DNA from 3 places in the Skermanella mucosa genome. Region 2 is predicted to be linked to each of the others. Evidence: predicted binding sites of a transcription regulator. Region 2 holds the regulator's gene; each other region holds the start of a gene.

Region 1 (5,799 bases), 2.5 Mb from region 2:
CTGTCGAACCTGCTGCGCCGGCTGATCGGCGAGAACATCGAGCTGAAGATGACCCATGGCCGCGACCTGGGCCTGATCAAGGTCGACCAGGGCCAGCTCGAACAGGTCATCATCAATCTCGCCGTCAACGCCCGCGACGCCATGTCGGGTGGCGGACGGCTGACCATACAGACCAGCAACGTCTCGACCGACGGCCCGACCCGCCGCGAGCACGAGGAGATGCCTCCCGGCGAGTATGTCGCGATCGAGGTGTCGGACACCGGTATCGGGATTCCCAAGGAAAACCTCGCCCGCATCTTCGAGCCGTTCTTCTCCACCAAGGAGGTCGGTTCCGGCACCGGCCTCGGCCTGTCCACCGTGTACGGCATCGTGCGCCAGACCGGCGGCTTCATCTTCGTCGACAGCGCCCCGGGGGAGGGCGCCAAGTTCACCATATACCTGCCGCGCCACCAGTCGGCCAAGGCCGCCGGCGCCACGGCCGAAGCCGAGAGCGAGGCCCGGGAGCGGTCGGCCGGGGACTTGACCGGGACCGGGACCATCCTGCTGGTCGAGGACGAGGACGCCGTGCGCGTGTTCAGCGCCCGGGCGCTCCGCAACAAGGGTTATCAGGTGCTCGAGGCCCGCAGCGGCGAAGCGGCGCTCAGCCTGCTGAACTCCGAGTCGAACCGTGTCGACCTGCTGGTCAGCGACGTGGTGATGCCCCACATGGACGGACCCACCCTGATCCGGCACGTCCGCGACAAACGGCCGGAGATGAAGGTGATCTTCATCTCCGGCTATACCGAGGACAAGTTCCGCGACCAGATCGACGCCGGCGAGCATATCCATTTCCTGCCCAAGCCGTTCAGCCTCAAGCAGCTCGCCGGCAAGGTGAAGGAGGTCCTGCGCGACGGGTGACGCGGGCCGCGGCGGTCTCCACATAACGGGTTCCTCCGTACGGCTGCGGAACGGGGGACAGGTGGTTTGTTCCCTCTATGTTCCGATTGCCCCTTGGCAGAAGAGAACGAAAAGAGTACATTCTCTTCACGTTGCACTCCTGCCGACCGTATGAGAGAAGAGGGGCCCCAGCATGTCGTCCGCACCCTTGCGTTTGGTTGAAAGTCCCATGGATAAGCAAAAGGCACTAGACGCGGCCCTCGGTCAGATCGAACGCGCGTTCGGCAAGGGCTCCATCATGAAGCTCGGTGCCCGCGAAGTTCCGACGGAGGCCGAGGTCGTCTCGACCGGTTCGCTCGGCCTCGACATCGCGCTCGGCATCGGCGGCCTGCCGCGCGGCCGCATCGTCGAGATCTACGGCCCGGAAAGCTCGGGCAAGACGACCCTGGCGCTCCATGCCATCGCCCAGGCCCAGAAGAACGGCGGCACCTGCGCCTTCGTCGATGCCGAGCACGCACTCGATCCCGGCTATGCCCGCAAGCTGGGCGTCGACGTGGACGAGCTCCTGATCTCGCAGCCCGACGCCGGCGAGCAGGCGCTCGAGATCACCGACACGCTGGTTCGCTCGGGTGCCATCGACGTGCTGGTGGTCGACAGCGTCGCGGCCCTGGTGCCCCGTGCCGAGCTGGAAGGCGAGATGGGCGACAGCCACGTCGGCCTGCACGCCCGGCTGATGAGCCAGGCGCTCCGCAAGCTGACCGGCTCGATCTCCAAGTCGCACACCACCGTCATCTTCATCAACCAGATCCGGTTGAAGATCGGCGTCATGTTCGGCAACCCGGAAACCACGACCGGCGGCAACGCGCTGAAGTTCTACGCCTCGGTCCGCCTCGACATCCGCCGCATCGGTGCGATCAAGGACCGGGAGAACGTGGTCGGCAACCAGACCCGCGTGAAGGTGGTCAAGAACAAGATGGCCCCGCCGTTCCGGGTGGTCGAGTTCGACATCATGTACGGCGAGGGCGTGTCCAAGGTGGGCGAGCTGCTCGACCTCGGCGTCCAGGCCAACGTGGTCGAGAAGTCGGGTTCCTGGTTCAGCTACGAGGGCCAGCGCATCGGCCAGGGCCGCGAGAACGCCAAGAACTTCCTGCGCCAGAACACCGAGGTGGCCGACTCCATCGAGGCCAAGATCCGCGCCAACGCCGGCCTGGTGGCCAACGCCATGATGGGAACGCCGGAAGCCGACGGCGAGGCCAGCAGCCCGGACTGATCGGTCCGCCGTCATATCCTGCACCGGAAAAGCCGCGCGGACCTTCGGGACCGCGCGGCTTTTCCGTTTGGGCATTGCCCGGGGCTTCCCCCGGGGCTTCCGCAGCATCGGTGGACATCGGCCCCGCCGGCACGGTACAAGCAGGGGAAACCCGTGTCGGCCGAAACCTTTGAACAGAAGACGGGCCGCACCATACCTGCGTCCTGGGAACCGAGCGCCATCATGCAGACCGCCAACGACATCCGCGCCACCTTCCTGAACTATTTCGCCAGCCAAGGGCACCAGATCGTGGACTCCAGCCCGCTGGTGCCGCGCAACGACCCGACGCTGATGTTCACCAACGCCGGCATGGTGCAGTTCAAGAACGTCTTCACCGGGGCCGAGGCGCGCCCCTATTCCCGGGCGACCACCAGCCAGAAATGCGTGCGCGCGGGCGGCAAGCACAACGACCTGGACAATGTCGGCTACACCGCCCGGCACCATACCTTTTTCGAGATGCTCGGCAATTTCTCGTTCGGCGACTACTTCAAGGATGGCGCCATCGAGCATGCCTGGAACCTGATCACGAAGGAGTACGGGCTTCCGGCGGACAAGCTGCTGGTCACCGTCCACTCCTCCGACGAAGAGGCGGCCGCCCTGTGGCGGAAGATCGCCGGCCTGGACGACGGCAGGATCATCCGCATTCCGACCGACGACAATTTCTGGCGCATGGGCGACACCGGCCCGTGCGGCCCCTGCTCCGAGATCTTCTATGACCACGGCCCGGCGGTGGCCGGCGGCCCGCCGGGCAGCGCCGACCAGGACGGCGACCGTTTCATCGAGATCTGGAACCTCGTGTTCATGCAGTACGAGCAGGTGACGCCCGACCGTCGGATCGACCTGCCCAAGCCCTCGATCGACACCGGCATGGGCCTGGAGCGGCTGGCGGCGGTGCTCCAGGGCAAGCACGACAATTACGACATCGACCTGCTGCGCACGCTGATCCTGGCCTCGGCCGACGCCACCAAGGTCGCGGCCGACGGCCCGCACGCGGTCTCCCACCGGGTCATCGCCGACCATCTGCGCTCGACCTCGTTCCTGATCGCCGACGGCGTCCTGCCGTCCAACGAGGGGCGCGGCTACGTCCTGCGCCGGATCATGCGCCGCGCCATGCGGCACGCGCACATCATCGGCTGCAAGGAGCCCCTGATGTACCGGCTGGTCCCGGCGCTGGTCCAGCTGATGGGCACGCATTATCCGGAACTGGTGCGGGCGCAGCCGCTGATCACCGAGACCCTGAAGCTGGAGGAGACCCGGTTCAAGCAGACGCTGGAGCGCGGCCTCCGCCTGCTGGACGAGGAGACCGCCGGCATTCCCGAAGGCGGATCGCTGCCCGGCGAGGTCGCGTTCAAGCTCTACGACACCTTCGGCTTCCCGGTCGACCTGACCCAGGACGTGCTGCGCGGCCGCAACCGCACGGTGGACATCGACGGCTTCAACCAGGCCATGGGCCGGCAGAAGGCGGAAGCGCGCAAGGCCTGGGCCGGTTCCGGCGAGGCCGCGACCGAGACCCTGTGGTTCGAGCTGCGCGACGAGCTGGGCGCCACCGAGTTCCTGGGCTACGACACCGAGGTGGCCGAGGGCAAGGTGCTGGCCCTGATCGTCGACGGCAAGCGGGTTGAGAAGGCCGAGGCCGGGGCCGACGTCCAGGTGATCGTCAACCAGACCCCCTTCTACGGCGAGTCTGGCGGCCAGGTCGGCGACAGCGGCGTGATGTTCACGGCCGACGGCGCCGAGGTGCCGGTCTACGACACGCAGAAGAAGCTGGGCGCGCTGTGGGTCCATCAGGCCAAGGTCGCCAAGGGCGCGGTCTCGGTCGGCGACGTGGTCGAGCTGCGGGTCGATACCGCCCGGCGCGCCGCGATCCGGGCGAACCATTCCGCGACCCACCTGCTGCACGAGGCGTTGCGCCGCCGGCTGGGCGAGCACGTCACCCAGAAGGGCTCGCTGGTGGCGCCGGAACGCCTGCGCTTCGACATCAGCCAGCCGGTGGGATTGACCGCCGAGGACATCGCCGTGGTCGAGGCGGAGGTCAACCGGCGGGTCCTGGGCAACAGCGACGTGGTGACGCGCTTGATGAGCCCGCAGGAAGCGGTCGAGCTGGGTGCCATGGCTCTGTTCGGCGAGAAGTACGGCGACGAGGTCCGGGTCGTCTCCATGGGCGGGCGCGATCCCGACGCCAACAAGGAGTTCTCGATCGAGCTGTGCGGCGGCACCCATGTCCGCCGCACCGGCGACATCGGCCTGTTCAAGATCGTCGGCGAGGGCGCGGTGGCCGCCGGCGTCCGCCGCGTGGAGGCGCTGACCGGCGCCGGCGCCGCGGCCTACCTCAACGAGCAGGAGCACCTGCTCCAGCAGACGGCCGCGGCCCTGAAGGCAACGCCGGCCGAGGTGCCCTCCCGCGTCGCGTCGCTGGTCGAGGAGCGCCGCCGGCTGGAGCGGGAGCTTGCCGACCTTCGCCGACAGGTCGCCATGGGCGGCGGAGCCGGCCCTGCCGGCGGCGGCGAGAAGGAGGTCGCCGGCGTCAAGTTCGCCGCGCGCGTGCTCGACGGCATGCCCGCCAAGGACCTGAAGCCGATGGCCGACGAGATGAAGAAACAGGTCGGCTCCGGCGTGATCGCGCTGGTCGCGGTCAATGACGGCAAGGCGTCGCTGGTGGTCGCGGTGACCGAGGACCTGACCGGCCGCTTCAGCGCGGTCGAGCTGGTCAAGGCCGGTGCTGCGGCGGTCGGCGGCAAGGGCGGCGGCGGCCGCCCCGACATGGCTCAGGCCGGCGGACCCGACGGCGCCAACGCCGGTGACGCCGTGGCGGCGATAGAGCAGGCCATGGCGGGAGCTGCCTGAGATGACCTCTCCTGAATCGAAGAAGTTCACCGGCACCGACAACTATGTCGCCACCGAGGACCTGCGGGTGGCGGTCAACGCCGCGGTGGCGTTGCAGCGCCCGCTGCTGGTCAAGGGCGAGCCCGGCACCGGCAAGACGATCCTGGCGGAGGAGATTGCGCGGGCGCTGGGCCGGCCGCTGATCCAGTGGCACATCAAGTCCACCACCAAGGCTCAGCAGGGCCTGTACGAGTACGACGCGGTCAGCCGCCTGCGCGACAGCCAGCTGGGCGACGAGCGGGTCCGCGACATCGCCAACTACATCGTCAAGGGCAAGCTGTGGGAGGCGTTCGACGCTCCGGAGGCGCCGGTGCTGCTGATCGACGAGATCGACAAGGCGGATATCGAGTTCCCCAACGACCTGCTGCTCGAACTGGACCGGATGGAGTTCTTCGTCTACGAGACCCGGCAGGTGGTGAAGGCGCATCGGCGGCCGGTCGTGATCATCACCTCCAACAACGAGAAGGAACTGCCGGACGCCTTCCTGCGCCGCTGCTTCTTCCACTATATCCGCTTTCCCGACCCCGAGACGATGACGCGCATCGTCGAAGTCCATTATCCCGGCCTGAAGGGCGACCTGCTGCGGGAAGCGCTCACCCTGTTCTACGAAGTCCGCGAGACCCCCGGCCTCAAGAAGAAGCCCAGCACCTCTGAGCTGCTGGACTGGATCAAGCTGCTGATGGTCGAGGACGTGTCGCCGGAAACCCTGCGCACCCGCGACGCCAAGAAGC
Region 2 (5,799 bases):
CTACCGCTATACGCCGCTGCAGACCTCGTTCGGCGTCAACGCGCTGGCGCTCAACGGCGGCCGGCCGCTGACGATGACCTTGAAGGACATCATCTCCGCCTTCGTCGCCTTTCGCGAGCAGGTCATTACCCGCCGGACCGAGTTCGAGCTGGGCAAGGCGCGGGAGAAGGCGCATACCCTGGTCGGCTTGGCGGTCGCAGTCGCCAACCTGGACGAGATGATCGCGCTGATCCGCCGGGCGCCCGATGCCGGCGTCGCGCGCGAGGAGATGATGGCCCGCGATTGGCCGGCCGGCGACGTCACCCCGTTGATCGCCCTGATCGACGAGCCGGGCAGGGGCGTCAGCCCGCAAGGGACCTACCGCCTGTCCGAGGCCCAGGCCCGCGCCATCCTGGAACTGCGGTTGAACCGCCTGACCGGCCTGGAGCGTGACAAGATCGGCGGCGACCTGCGCGAGGTCACGGACCGGATCGCGTACTATCTCGAAGTCCTGGCGTCTCGCACCCTGCTGCTGGAGATCCTGCGGACCGAGCTGCTGGAAATGAAGGAGCGGTTCGGCACTCCGCGGCGAACCACCCTGATGGAGCTGGAGTTCGAGTCCGACATCGAGGACCTGATCCAGCGCGAGGACATGGTCGTCACGGTCAGTCACTCCGGCTACATCAAGCGGGTCCCGGTCTCCACGTACCGGGCGCAGAGGCGCGGCGGCAAGGGCCGCTCGGGCATGAGCATGAAGGCGGAGGATACGGTCCACGACCTGTTCGTCGCCAATACCCACACGCCCATGCTGTTCTTCTCGTCGCGCGGCATGGTCTACAAGCTGAAGGTCTGGCGCCTGCCGCTCGGCACGCCGCAGGCACGCGGCAAGGCGCTGATCAACCTGCTGCCGCTGGTCGACGGCGAGACGATCTCCACCGTCATGCCCATGCCGGAGGACGAGGCGACCTGGGGCGACCTGTGCGTCTTCTTCGCCACCAGCAAGGGCAACGTCCGCCGCAACAAGCTGTCGGACTTCACCAACATCCGGGCCAACGGCCTGATCGCCATGAAGCTGGAAGAGGAAGGCGAGCGGCTGATCGCGGTGCGGACCGGCACGGTCGACCAGGACGTTCTGCTGGCGACGCGCGGCGGCAAGTGCATCCGCTTCCAGGTCGACGACATCCGGATCTTCAGCGGCCGCACCTCCACGGGCGTCCGCGGCATCCGGCTGGCCGACGGCGACGAGGTGATCGGCATGTCGATGCTGAACCATGTCGACGCCGACGCCGACGAACGCGCCGCCTACCTGCGCCAGGCCAACGCCGAGCGCCGGGCGGCCGGGGAAGAGGCGTCGAGCGACGAGGCGCCCGATCCCGACGCCGAGGTTTCGACCAATATCGCCCTGTCGCCCGAGCGCTATGAGGCGATGCGGCGCAAGGAGGAGTTCATCCTGACCGTCTCCGAGCGCGGATTCGGCAAACGGACCTCCTCCTACGAGTACAGAGTCACCGGTCGGGGCGGCCAGGGCATCTGGAACATCGAGATGAACGAGCGCAATGGCCCGGTCGTCGCGGCTTTCCCCGTCACGGATGATCATCAAGTCATGTTGGTGACGGATGGCGGGCAGATGATCCGAATGCCGATTCACGATGTCCGGATCGCGGGCCGCAAGACCCAGGGCGTCACCCTGTTCCGGGTGGCGCAGGGCGAGCGGGTCGTCTCGGTAGCTTGGCTGACCGAGGAAGCGGAAGCGGAGACCGCTGTTAGCGGGGGCGACGATGCGTCGCCCGAGTAACTGGCGGAGCAATGACGGGTGCAGGGTGCGGCAGGTTCAAGGCCGCCCCGAGGTTAGGGGAAGAAGCGGCAGATGAGCAAACGGATCGGCGTCTATCCCGGGACATTCGACCCGGTCACCAACGGCCACATGGACATCATCCAGCGCGCTTCCCGCGTGATGGACCACCTGATCGTCGGCGTCGCCCGCAACGCCGGAAAAGGCCCTCTTTTCTCCACCGAGGAACGGGTCGCGATGGTCGAGGAAGACATCGCGGCCCTGAAACCGAACGGCACCAAGATCGAGGTGAAGCCGTTCGACAGCCTGCTGATGCACTTCGCCGTGGACATGAACGCTTCGGTGATCATCCGGGGCCTGCGGGCGGTATCGGACTTCGAATACGAGTTCCAGATGGCCGGCATGAACGCCCGCTTGAACCCAAAGGTGGAGACCGTCTTCCTGATGGCGTCCGACCGCCATCAATTCATCTCCTCGCGCTTCGTCAAGGAGATCGGCAGGCTGGGCGGCGACATCACGCATTTCGTCTCGCCCAGGGTCGCCGAACGGCTCACCGCGCGGTTCGCGCTTGACGCAGGCGACCTGACCAAGCGCGTTCAGACCCTCAAGGTCTGACGGGGGAACCGGGGGGCTGGATCAGGGTAAATGCAGGTTGACCGGAAGGGTCCCGGCCCCTATGTTCCGCCCCGACCCTGAGAGCGCGTAGCTCAGCTGGTAGAGCAACTGACTTTTAATCAGTAGGTCCTGGGTTCGAGCCCCAGCGCGCTCACCAAAAAAGCCCCCGGAAACCAACGGTTTCCGGGGGCTTTTTGTCAACCCGCATCAAGCTGCTGCAGCAGAGTTTCGGGCGGTATCGGCCAGTTGGTAAAACAGCGCAGCACCGATCCGTCAAGGACCCGCTCCAGCGACATGTTGCTGACCAATCCGCTTATGACGATGCAATGCTGGTACGTCCGGACCATGTGGCGCGCGCAAAGGTACATCTTGGCCCGTGATGCCGCGAAAGGGCGGATATGGCGGCCTTCCGGCGACAGGCAAAATTCCGCCATGGCCGTGGGAACGCCCGGCCACTCCGGATCGAAGCAGTCATCAAGGACGATCACTCCTTGGCCTGTGAGCAGGGGAGCGAAGTTGTTCAGGTCGTTCAGGACTGAGGGGTGGTCATGGACAGCGTCAAGGTGGAGGAGACGGAGGCTGCCCCGCTTGACCATACCAGGGGGCTCTTTCCGCTGCCGGAGGTCACCGGCGACGCAGACAAGCCTTTTCCCGAGTTCAGGACAGCACCGAAGAATATTCGCTTCGGCCTCGGCCCGTGGAGTCTCCTGGAAGGCATCGAAGCAGAAAACGGTCCCGTCGGCGCGCGCCAGCAATCCAAGCGCGATCGCCGACTTGCCTTTGTAGATCCCAAGCTCGCAGGCGTCGCCTCGCCCAGAGGGGCGCATCGCAGACCAGATTTCAGCCTATAGGTAAACGAAAAAGGGCGGACCGGGCAGCCTCGCAAGGCTTCCCGGTCCGCCCCTCGTGGCAACGGCCTGCCGACCTGCTTCAGTAGCGACGCAGCAGACCCACCAGGCGGCCCTGGACGCGCACCCGGTCGGCACCGAAGATGCGGGTCTCGAAGGCGGGGTTGGCCGGCTCAAGCGCCACCGTCTGGCCCTTGCGCCGGAGGCGCTTCAGGGTCACCTCGTGCTCGTCGATCAGCGCCACCACGATCGTGCCGCTGTCGGCCATCTCGCAACGGTTGATGATGACGGTGTCGCCATCCAGGATGCCGGCCTCGACCATGCTGTCGCCGGCGACTTCCAGAGCGTAATGGTCGCCGGGCGGCAGCATGGTCGCCGGCACGTTGATCATGGCGCTGTTGTCGCGCAGGGCCTCGATCGGCGTACCGGCGGCGATCCGCCCGTACAGAGGAAGCTGGATGGCCTCGGCATCGTTGCTGGCCTCGCGCCCGGCCAGGGCACCGGTGAAGTCGCCCTTGATGACGTTGGGCTGGAACTTTGGGCGTTCGGGCGTGCGCTGCTGCTGGCGAGCAGAGCCCGCTTCAGCCCCTTCCGGCAGCCGGAGAACTTCGAGCGCGCGGGCGCGGTGGGGCAGGCGGCGTATGAACCCGCGTTCCTCCAACCCCGTGATCAGCCGGTGGATACCCGACTTCGACTTGAGACCCAGGGCATCCTTCATCTCGTCGAACGAGGGCGAAACCCCGCCTTCGCCCAGCCGGTCGTTGATGAAGAGCAGAAGCTCGTATTGTTTACGTGTCAGCATCTACGCCCCCTGCGCGCGGGACCAACCGGTCCGGAACAAAACAAAAACATTATTCTATGTTCTAGTTTGGTTCGCGAAAGGCGTCAAGCATTCGCTGAACAATTTTACCCTTGTCCGGCAGGTCCGGTCACCTAAAGACTCAGGATTCCGCCGCCCAGGGAAAGAAATTCTACAGTGTCGCCGGCCGATGCTGCCGGTGCGAAGGGCGGGCGGACCACCAGGCAGTCGGCCCGGGCAAGCACCGTCAGCAAGGAACTATCCTGTGATTCGAAGGGGTTGGCGACCAGTTCGCCGTCCGGGCCGATACTCAGGGATGCCCTCAGATAATCTTCGCGTTGGTCGTTCTGCTTGACCGGGCGGCCAAGCATCGCGGTGCGGCGCGATTCTTCCTCCGCCGGAAGCCCGAGCAGGCGGTGAAGCGCGGGCCGCAGGAACAGGATGGCGCAGACCTGACTCGATACCGGATTGCCGGGCAGGCCGAGCACCGGCACGTCGCCGAGCCGGCCGAACATCAGCGGCTTTCCCGGCCGCATGGCGATCTTGTAAAAATCCAGGTCCATGCCGCGGTCGCCCAGCACGCCCCGCACGAGATCATATTCGCCCGCCGACGCCCCGCCGGAGGTGACCAGGATGTCGGCCCGCTCGGCACCCTTGACGAGCCGGGCCAGCGACTCCGGCGTGTCCAGGGCGACACCCAGGTTGACCGGAATGCCGCCGCACGCCGTGACCAGACCGGCCAGGGCGAAGGCATTCGAGCTGACGATCTGGTCCGGCCCCAGGGGCTCGCCGGGAAGCACGATCTCGTCGCCCGTCGCAAGGATCGCGACGCGGGGGCGACGACGGACGCGGAGCCAGGGCCAGTTCATCGCGGCGGCGAGCCCGATGTCCCGCGCCGTGAGCATGCGTCCAGCCGGTATGCCGACTTCACCCTGCCGGAAATCGATTCCGGCCAGCCGGACATGCCGGTGGCGACCGGCTGGCCGAAGCACCGTGACCGTGGCGCCGTCCGACTCGGTGTCTTCCTGCATGACGACGGCATCAGCCCCCTCGGGCATCGGCGCGCCCGTGAAGATGCGTACCGCCTCTCCTGGACCCACGTTTCCCTTGAAGCCGTTGCCGGCCGGAGCCTCCCCGATGCGGCGGAGCTTCGCGGGGACCTGCGCCACGTCGGCGCAACGCACGGCATAGCCGTCCATCGCTGACATGGAAACCGGCGGCTGGGTCAGCCGGGCGGTCACGTCCTCCGCCGTCACGCGACCGAGCGCCTCCGTCAGGCCGACCAGTTCGGCCGGCAGCGGCGAAAAGGCGGCGAGGACGCGGGACCGTGCTTCGGCGACGGAGATCATCGCGGCGTCCCGTACTCGCCACTCTTGCCACCGGCCTTGTGGGCCAGGCGCACGTCGCCGATGGTCATGGCGCGGTCCACCGCCTTGCACATGTCGTAGACCGTGAGCGCCGCGACCGAGACGGCCGTCAGCGCCTCCATCTCGACGCCGGTGCGGCCCCTCAGCTTGCAGGTCGCCGTGATGTCCACCGCGCTGCGGCCGGGGTCGCAGGTCAGGTCGACCTTGACCGAGGTCAGCGCCAGCGGGTGGCAGAGCGGGATCAGGTCGGGCGTCCGCTTGGCCGCCATGATGCCGGCAAGCCGCGCGACGGACAGCACGTCGCCTTTCTTCAGCCCGCCGGACATGATCAGGGCCAGGGTCTCCGCCTCCATGAAGACTGACCCGGTGGCGGTCGCGGTGCGCTCCGTCTCGTCCTTA
Region 3 (5,799 bases), 2.3 Mb from region 2:
AGCAGGCGCTTGCGCGCCGGCGCGGCGCCGGTTCCGGCCTGCTGGAGCACGCCGCGCCACGAAGTCAGCACCGTGCCGGTCAGGCTGCGGTCGCGCCGGGCCAGCGCCTTCTCAGCGGCGGCCAGCGCATCGGCCCGCTCCTGGGTGGCCGTGGACGTCGTCGGCGCGGGCGTGGTCGGCGCGGGCGTCACGGCCTCGACCACCGCCGGCTTGGCGGCCGGCTCCTCGATCGGCTTGGCCGGCACGGGGTCGGGCTTGGAAACCACGGGAGCCGGGACCGGGACAGGCGTCGGGGCCGGCACGGTCAGCACCGGGCTGACGGTTTCCGCCGGTGCCATGGTCGCCGGGGTCACGACCACCGGCGCCTTGGGAGGTGAGAACATCTTGGCCATGGGGACAGGCTCCTTCGGATTTCGAATGGATTGTTCAGGAAAAGGCCGGCGAACCGGCACCCGCGGCCCCGCACGGCACCGGCGCCGCCGGGTCCAGCAGCCGCCGATAGAGCTGCCAGGGCGTCACCACCCAGCGGTCGTGCAGCCCCAGCACCCGCTTGGCCGCCTCGACGCAGGTGAACGGCCCCCAGGGCGCCGGACGGTCCAGGTCGCGCCGGACCGGGGCCGCCACCACGGCGTGCCCGCGCTCGGCGAACCAGCCGACCAGGTCGAAGCCGGCGGCGACCGGCTGGACCGCGATCTCCAGATGCGGCGACAGCGGGTCCACGGTGATCCAGTGGGTGCCGTCGTTCAGCGCCACGAAGCAGTGGCGGAAGCCGGGCCGCAGCAGCCGCAGCCACCACAGGTCGGCATCGCCGCAGAACACCACCCAGGCCCGCGGCTCGGCGCGGGGCGGGGCGGCGGGCGACACGGTGCCGCTCATCCCGCGAGCCGGGCATCGGCGACGATGCCCTTCTCGCGCAGGATCGGGTCCAGGAAGTCCAGCGCCTCCCGCCACAGGCCGGACGCCCGCACTTCCAGCCGGCGGTCGGGGTCGGGCGCCATCAGGCGGCGGCCGTAATGGACCAGCACATGCAGGTGGTCGCGGATCAGCTTGCGCTGGCGGTACAGCCGGTCGACCACGCGGAGCATGTCGAGCGGCTCGCAGGGGCGCGGCACCATGCCGCGGCCGGCGACGATGCGGGCTCCGGACGCGCGGGCCTCCTGCGCCTGGATGAACCAGAACCAGGCCTCCTCGGCGCTGTCGAACGGCACTCCGCAATCGTCGGAGAGCGGGACCGGGCGCGGAGAGCCGGGGTTTCCGGCGGGGGAAGGCGGATTGTGCCGACGGGATGACGGGGACGGGTGGCCGGACAAGGCGGCACCTCCTGGGCGGACGGGATTTCGGGAAAGGGTGTCTTCCGGCGGGAAGAACCCCCTTGATGTTCCCCTTATGTTCCGCTTTAATTCCTACGTCAAGCTCTTTGTGAAAACGTTCCTAGGGACATGAGGACCAGAATATGTGAAATTGTTCCCATGCTTAAACACGCAGACATATGGCAGGCGATCGATCGCCTCGCAGCCCAGAACGGGCTGTCGGCCTCCGGCCTCGCGCGGCGGGCCGGGCTGGACCCGACGACCTTCAACAAGAGCAAGCGGACCACGACCGAGGGGAAGCTGCGCTGGCCGTCGACCGAGAGCATCTCGAAGGTGCTGGAGGCGACCGCCAGCTCGTTCAGCGACTTCGTCAGCCTGGTCGACAACGAGCAGATCACGGGCGCCACCCAGCGCATCCCGGTGATCGGCTATGCCCAGGCGGGCGCCCAGGGCTTCTTCGACGACGCGGGCTATCCCGTCGGCAGCGGCTGGGACGAGTTGCAGTTCCCGCATGTCGGCGATCCCCAGGCCTATGCGCTGGAGATCACCGGCGACAGCATGGAGCCGGTCTACCGGGACGGCGACATCATCATCGTCTCGCCCTCGGCCAGCCTGCGGCGCGGCGACCGGGTGGTGGTCAAGACCACCGGCGGCGAGGTGATGGCCAAGCAGCTGCTGCGCTCGACCGCCAACCGGATCGAGCTCCAGTCGATCAACCCGGCCCACCCGCTGCGCACGCTCAGCCCGACCGAGATCACCTGGATGGCGCGGATCGTCTGGGCCAGCCAGTAGGCCGCCGGGAGACGGCCAGGGCGGCGGCTTAGGATTGGAATAAATTCCTTTGACAGTGGGGTGGGTTTGTGGTCATATCGCCCCATGATGGACGATTCGCACCCCAACGCCGCCGATCCGGCGACTCTTCTGGCCGACCTGTATCTGGATTTTTCCGGCCCGCCGCCGCGTGCGGCCCTGTCGGCGGCACTTTTGGGCGGCCGCGCCCCTCGTGACGCCGGGCGGATCGCGGCGGCCGGGCGCTTGGCCTCCCGCCTCGCCGCCGATGCCCGACTCGGCATCGCCCGCCGCCGGGCGGCCTTCGGGCGCAGCATTACGCGAGCCGATCCTCAAAACGATCCCCGGACCGATCCATGGCTCGCCCGCCTCGTCGCCGACCTGGCGCTTCACCGGGCGAGCGCGGTGGCCCGCATGGCGTCGGCTCACTCCATGCCGAGCGCCATCTTGTAAAGCTCGATCAACTCTTCTTCCTCCTGACGCTCCTCCTTGGCCTTCTTGCGAAGCCGGATGATCGTCCGGATGATCTTCACGTCGAAGCCGGTGCCCTTGGCCTCGAGATAGACATCCTTGATGTCGTCCGAGATGCCCTTCTTCTCTTCCTCGAGTCGCTCGATGCGCTCCACGAACGAGCGCAGGCGATCGGCGGCGATACCGCCGACATCGTTCGCCGGCCCGGCATCGGCCCGCGCCGCAACTGAAGTGTCCGTCATGAATTCCTCGTCACCAGAAACGACCTGTCGGAGGCACCATAGCCAATCCGACGGCCAAGGGCACCCCCGCCGACGCCCCGCCCAGAGAATCTTGTCCCCCACCCCCTTCTGGGGGAGAATGCCGTAGGTCGGACTTCGCCCGCCAGGGCGAACTCCAACGCCCTGCATCGACGCCCCGGCTCCCTCCGTCGGCGTCGGCCTTCGGCCGAGGCCGACCTACGGAATACCGGTCAAAAGCCCTGTCCCGCGGCCCGGCCGGGCCGCCGCCCCTCAGTGGTCCGAACGGGCCTGCGCCGCCGCGAAGGCCTGCTGCTTCTCGGCCGATGCCTCGGACTGGTGCTTGCTCTTCCACTCCTCATAGGGCATGCCGTAGATGATCTCCCGCGCCTCGTCGTAGCTCATCTCCATCCCCTTGCCCTCGGCGGCGGCCCGGTACCATTTCGACAGGCAGTTCCGGCAGAACCCCGCCAGGTTCATCATGTCGATGTTCTGCACGTCGGTGCGGTTGCGCAGGTGCTCGACCAATTGCCGGAAGGCCGCGGCCTCAAGCTCGGTGCGCGTGCGTTCGTCCAGTTCGGTCATCGTCGTCCACTCCCCAAAGCGCTCCCGTCCAAGCGAAAGCCGTCGGCTTGACATGGCATCGCCCGCCGCCGGGCGCAACCGCTTCGTCGGGAGGAGCGGTGCCGAACGGACCGTGCGGAACGCGCCGATGCGCCCGCCGCCCTCAGCCCGCCGCCGCCGGCTCCAGCCCGTGCAGGGTCTCGCCGATCAGCCAGTCCACCACCAGCTTCAGCGCGTCCTCCGCCGAGGCGCCGGCCGCCAGCGCCTCCTGGTAGACGGCGACTTGCCGGTGGGCGCTGGTGCCCCGGGCCACGATGCCCCGGGCGTTCTCGATCGCCTCGACGCAGCCCAGCGCCTCGGCGTCCTCGCGCAGCAGGCCGATCAGCTCCTCCAGCAGCTCGCCATAGGGGACGATGCCGCCTCGGCCGAAATCGATCAGGCCGGCGTCGAAGCCGTAGCGCTGCGCCCGCCAACGATTCTCCTCCAGCAGCAGGTTGCGGTAGCGCCGCCACGCGACGTTGCCGCGCCGCAGCCGCCACAGCATGCGCAGCAGGCAGACATAGAAGGCGGCGACGGTCAGCGTGTCGTCCAGCCGGGTGCAGATGTCGCTGATCCGCATCTCCAGCGTCGGGAACCGGCCCGATGGGCGGATGTCCCACCACAGCTTGGTCGCGTCCTCGATCACCCCGGCATCGACCAGGGCGCCGACCTGCTGCTGGAACTCGCCGAAGCTCTGGTACTCCTCCGGCATGCCCGTGCGGGGCAGCTCGTTCCAGACCGCCAGCCGATAGCTCTTCAGCCCGCTGTCCTGCCCCTGCCAGAACGGCGAGGAGGTGGACAGCGCCAGCAGGTGGGGCAGGAAGTAGCGCACCTGGTTCATCAGGTCGATGCGCAGGTTCTCGTCCTCGATCCCGACATGGACATGCATGCCGCAGATCATCAGCCGTCGCGCCGGCGCCCCGATGTCGCGGGCCAGCATGTTGTAGCGGTCGCGGTTGGTGTGCTTCTGCGGCAGCCACACCGCGAACGGGTGGGTGGAGGCCGCGATAGGCGCCAGCCCGTAGCGGTCCGCCACGCCGGCGACCGAACGGCGCAGCCGGGCCAGTTCGGTCCGTGCCTCCGACAGGTCGGCGCAGACGCGGGTGCCGATCTCGATCTGGCAGCGCAGGAACTCGGGATGGACCTGCTCGGGCGCCACGGCGGCGCAGGCCTCCAGCATGTCCTCGGGCGGGTCGGGCACGATATCGCGGGTCTGCCGGTCTACCAGCAGGTATTCCTCTTCGATGCCGAGCGTGAAGCTGGGGGCCGGTGCAGCCATGATCCTCAGAAATGCTGGATGCGATACAAGGTAGGGTCGGCCAGGACCTCGTCCAGGGCCTCGCCCAGGATGCCGGCCCATTCGGCGGCACCATGGCGGGTGTCGATCAGGTCCTGGCGGATCTCCACCAGCAGATGGGGCAGCCCCGGCACCACCGCATGACGGTCGATGGTCGATCCCTCCGTGCCCTTGCCGGTATAGGGCTCGTTGTCGCCGACCACCAGGCGGGCGTCGGCCCGGAGCCGTTCCATCACCGGCACCGGCATGCGGGGATCGCGGTCCCACAGGATGCCGATATGCCAGGGCCGCTCGATACCGTTCATCACGGGGGTGAAGCTGTGGATCGACACGACCGCCGGAACCTGCCCGCGCCCGCGCAGCCGGTCGATCTCGGCGGCCGCGGTCGAGTGGTACGGCCAGAACAGCCCGTCCACCCGCTGCGCCGCCTCCGCCGGGTCCAGCGCCCGGTTGCCCGGCACCACCACGCCGTCGCTGATCACCGGAATCGACGTCGGATCGTCCAGGTCGCGGTTGAGATCGATGATCAGGCGGGAATAGCCGGACAGCACGGCCGCCGCGTCCCAGCGCTCCACCAGCGCCCGGGTCACGTCGGCGGCACCGATGTCGTAGGCGATGTGCCGGGACAGCGCCGCGTCGTCCAGCCCCAGCGTCCCCAGCGACGCGGGCATGGCGTTGGAGGCGTGGTCGCACAGCAGCAGGACCGGCGCGCGGCCTTCGCGGTTCAGGACCGTCACCGGCGGCGGATCGCCGGGACCGAGCAGCGGCGGCATCGCCGAGGGCTTGGGAGCCGTGGAGGAAGCAGACATGACCCGCACTATACCCGAATCGCCGCGCGGCGAAATGCCCCGCGACACTGAAATCCGGGAGCATGGCCGCCCTGACGAAATCCTCCCTTGCCACGGCACCCCCGCCGGGTGTCCATGCACATCCCGCGCGTCCCTTTCCCGGCCCCGTCTCCTTCGGAACCTTCCCGATGCCCAGCGTCCCTCCGGCCACCCCTCCGGTCCCCTCGACCAAGACCATCGCCCCGGGTCTGTCCCCCGCGGCCATAGCGGCCGACCGCGCAGCGCGGATCGCCCTTATCGCC

The links. Region 2 encodes LexA, which represses DNA repair genes until DNA is damaged. Its sites were predicted from a motif close to ATGTTCTANTTTGGTTC; they were not measured.
Region 1: the regulator LexA is predicted to act here: its motif matches at 1,002-1,018, upstream of recA (recombinase RecA).
Region 3: the regulator LexA is predicted to act here: its motif matches at 1,376-1,392, upstream of JL100_RS23230 (S24 family peptidase).

The regions. Positions count from the first base shown of each region.
Region 1 covers NZ_CP086106.1:5,238,949-5,244,747, reverse strand. Annotated here, with positions in the region: gene JL100_RS24290 (hybrid sensor histidine kinase/response regulator) at 1-897, shown strand, start outside; gene recA (recombinase RecA) at 1,070-2,146, shown strand; gene alaS (alanine--tRNA ligase) at 2,369-5,029, shown strand; gene JL100_RS24275 (AAA family ATPase) at 5,031-5,799, shown strand, end outside.
Region 2 covers NZ_CP086106.1:2,706,142-2,711,940, reverse strand. Annotated here, with positions in the region: gene gyrA (DNA gyrase subunit A) at 1-1,774, shown strand, start outside; gene coaD (pantetheine-phosphate adenylyltransferase) at 1,847-2,386, shown strand; tRNA gene JL100_RS12325 (tRNA-Lys) at 2,468-2,543, shown strand; gene JL100_RS36525 (hypothetical protein) at 2,584-2,874, opposite strand; partial or broken gene JL100_RS36810 (class I SAM-dependent methyltransferase) at 2,914-3,213, opposite strand; gene lexA (transcriptional repressor LexA) at 3,317-4,036, opposite strand; gene JL100_RS12310 (molybdopterin molybdotransferase MoeA) at 4,168-5,382, opposite strand; gene moaC (cyclic pyranopterin monophosphate synthase MoaC) at 5,379-5,799, opposite strand, start outside.
Region 3 covers NZ_CP086106.1:4,992,131-4,997,929, forward strand. Annotated here, with positions in the region: gene JL100_RS23215 (hypothetical protein) at 1-392, opposite strand, end outside; gene JL100_RS23220 (hypothetical protein) at 427-876, opposite strand; gene JL100_RS23225 (hypothetical protein) at 873-1,208, opposite strand; gene JL100_RS23230 (S24 family peptidase) at 1,470-2,102, shown strand; gene JL100_RS23235 (hypothetical protein) at 2,187-2,552, shown strand; gene JL100_RS23240 (DUF2312 domain-containing protein) at 2,525-2,812, opposite strand; gene JL100_RS23245 (DUF1244 domain-containing protein) at 3,083-3,394, opposite strand; gene JL100_RS23250 (carboxylate-amine ligase) at 3,537-4,691, opposite strand; gene JL100_RS23255 (N-formylglutamate amidohydrolase) at 4,697-5,518, opposite strand; gene JL100_RS23260 (DMT family transporter) at 5,686-5,799, shown strand, end outside.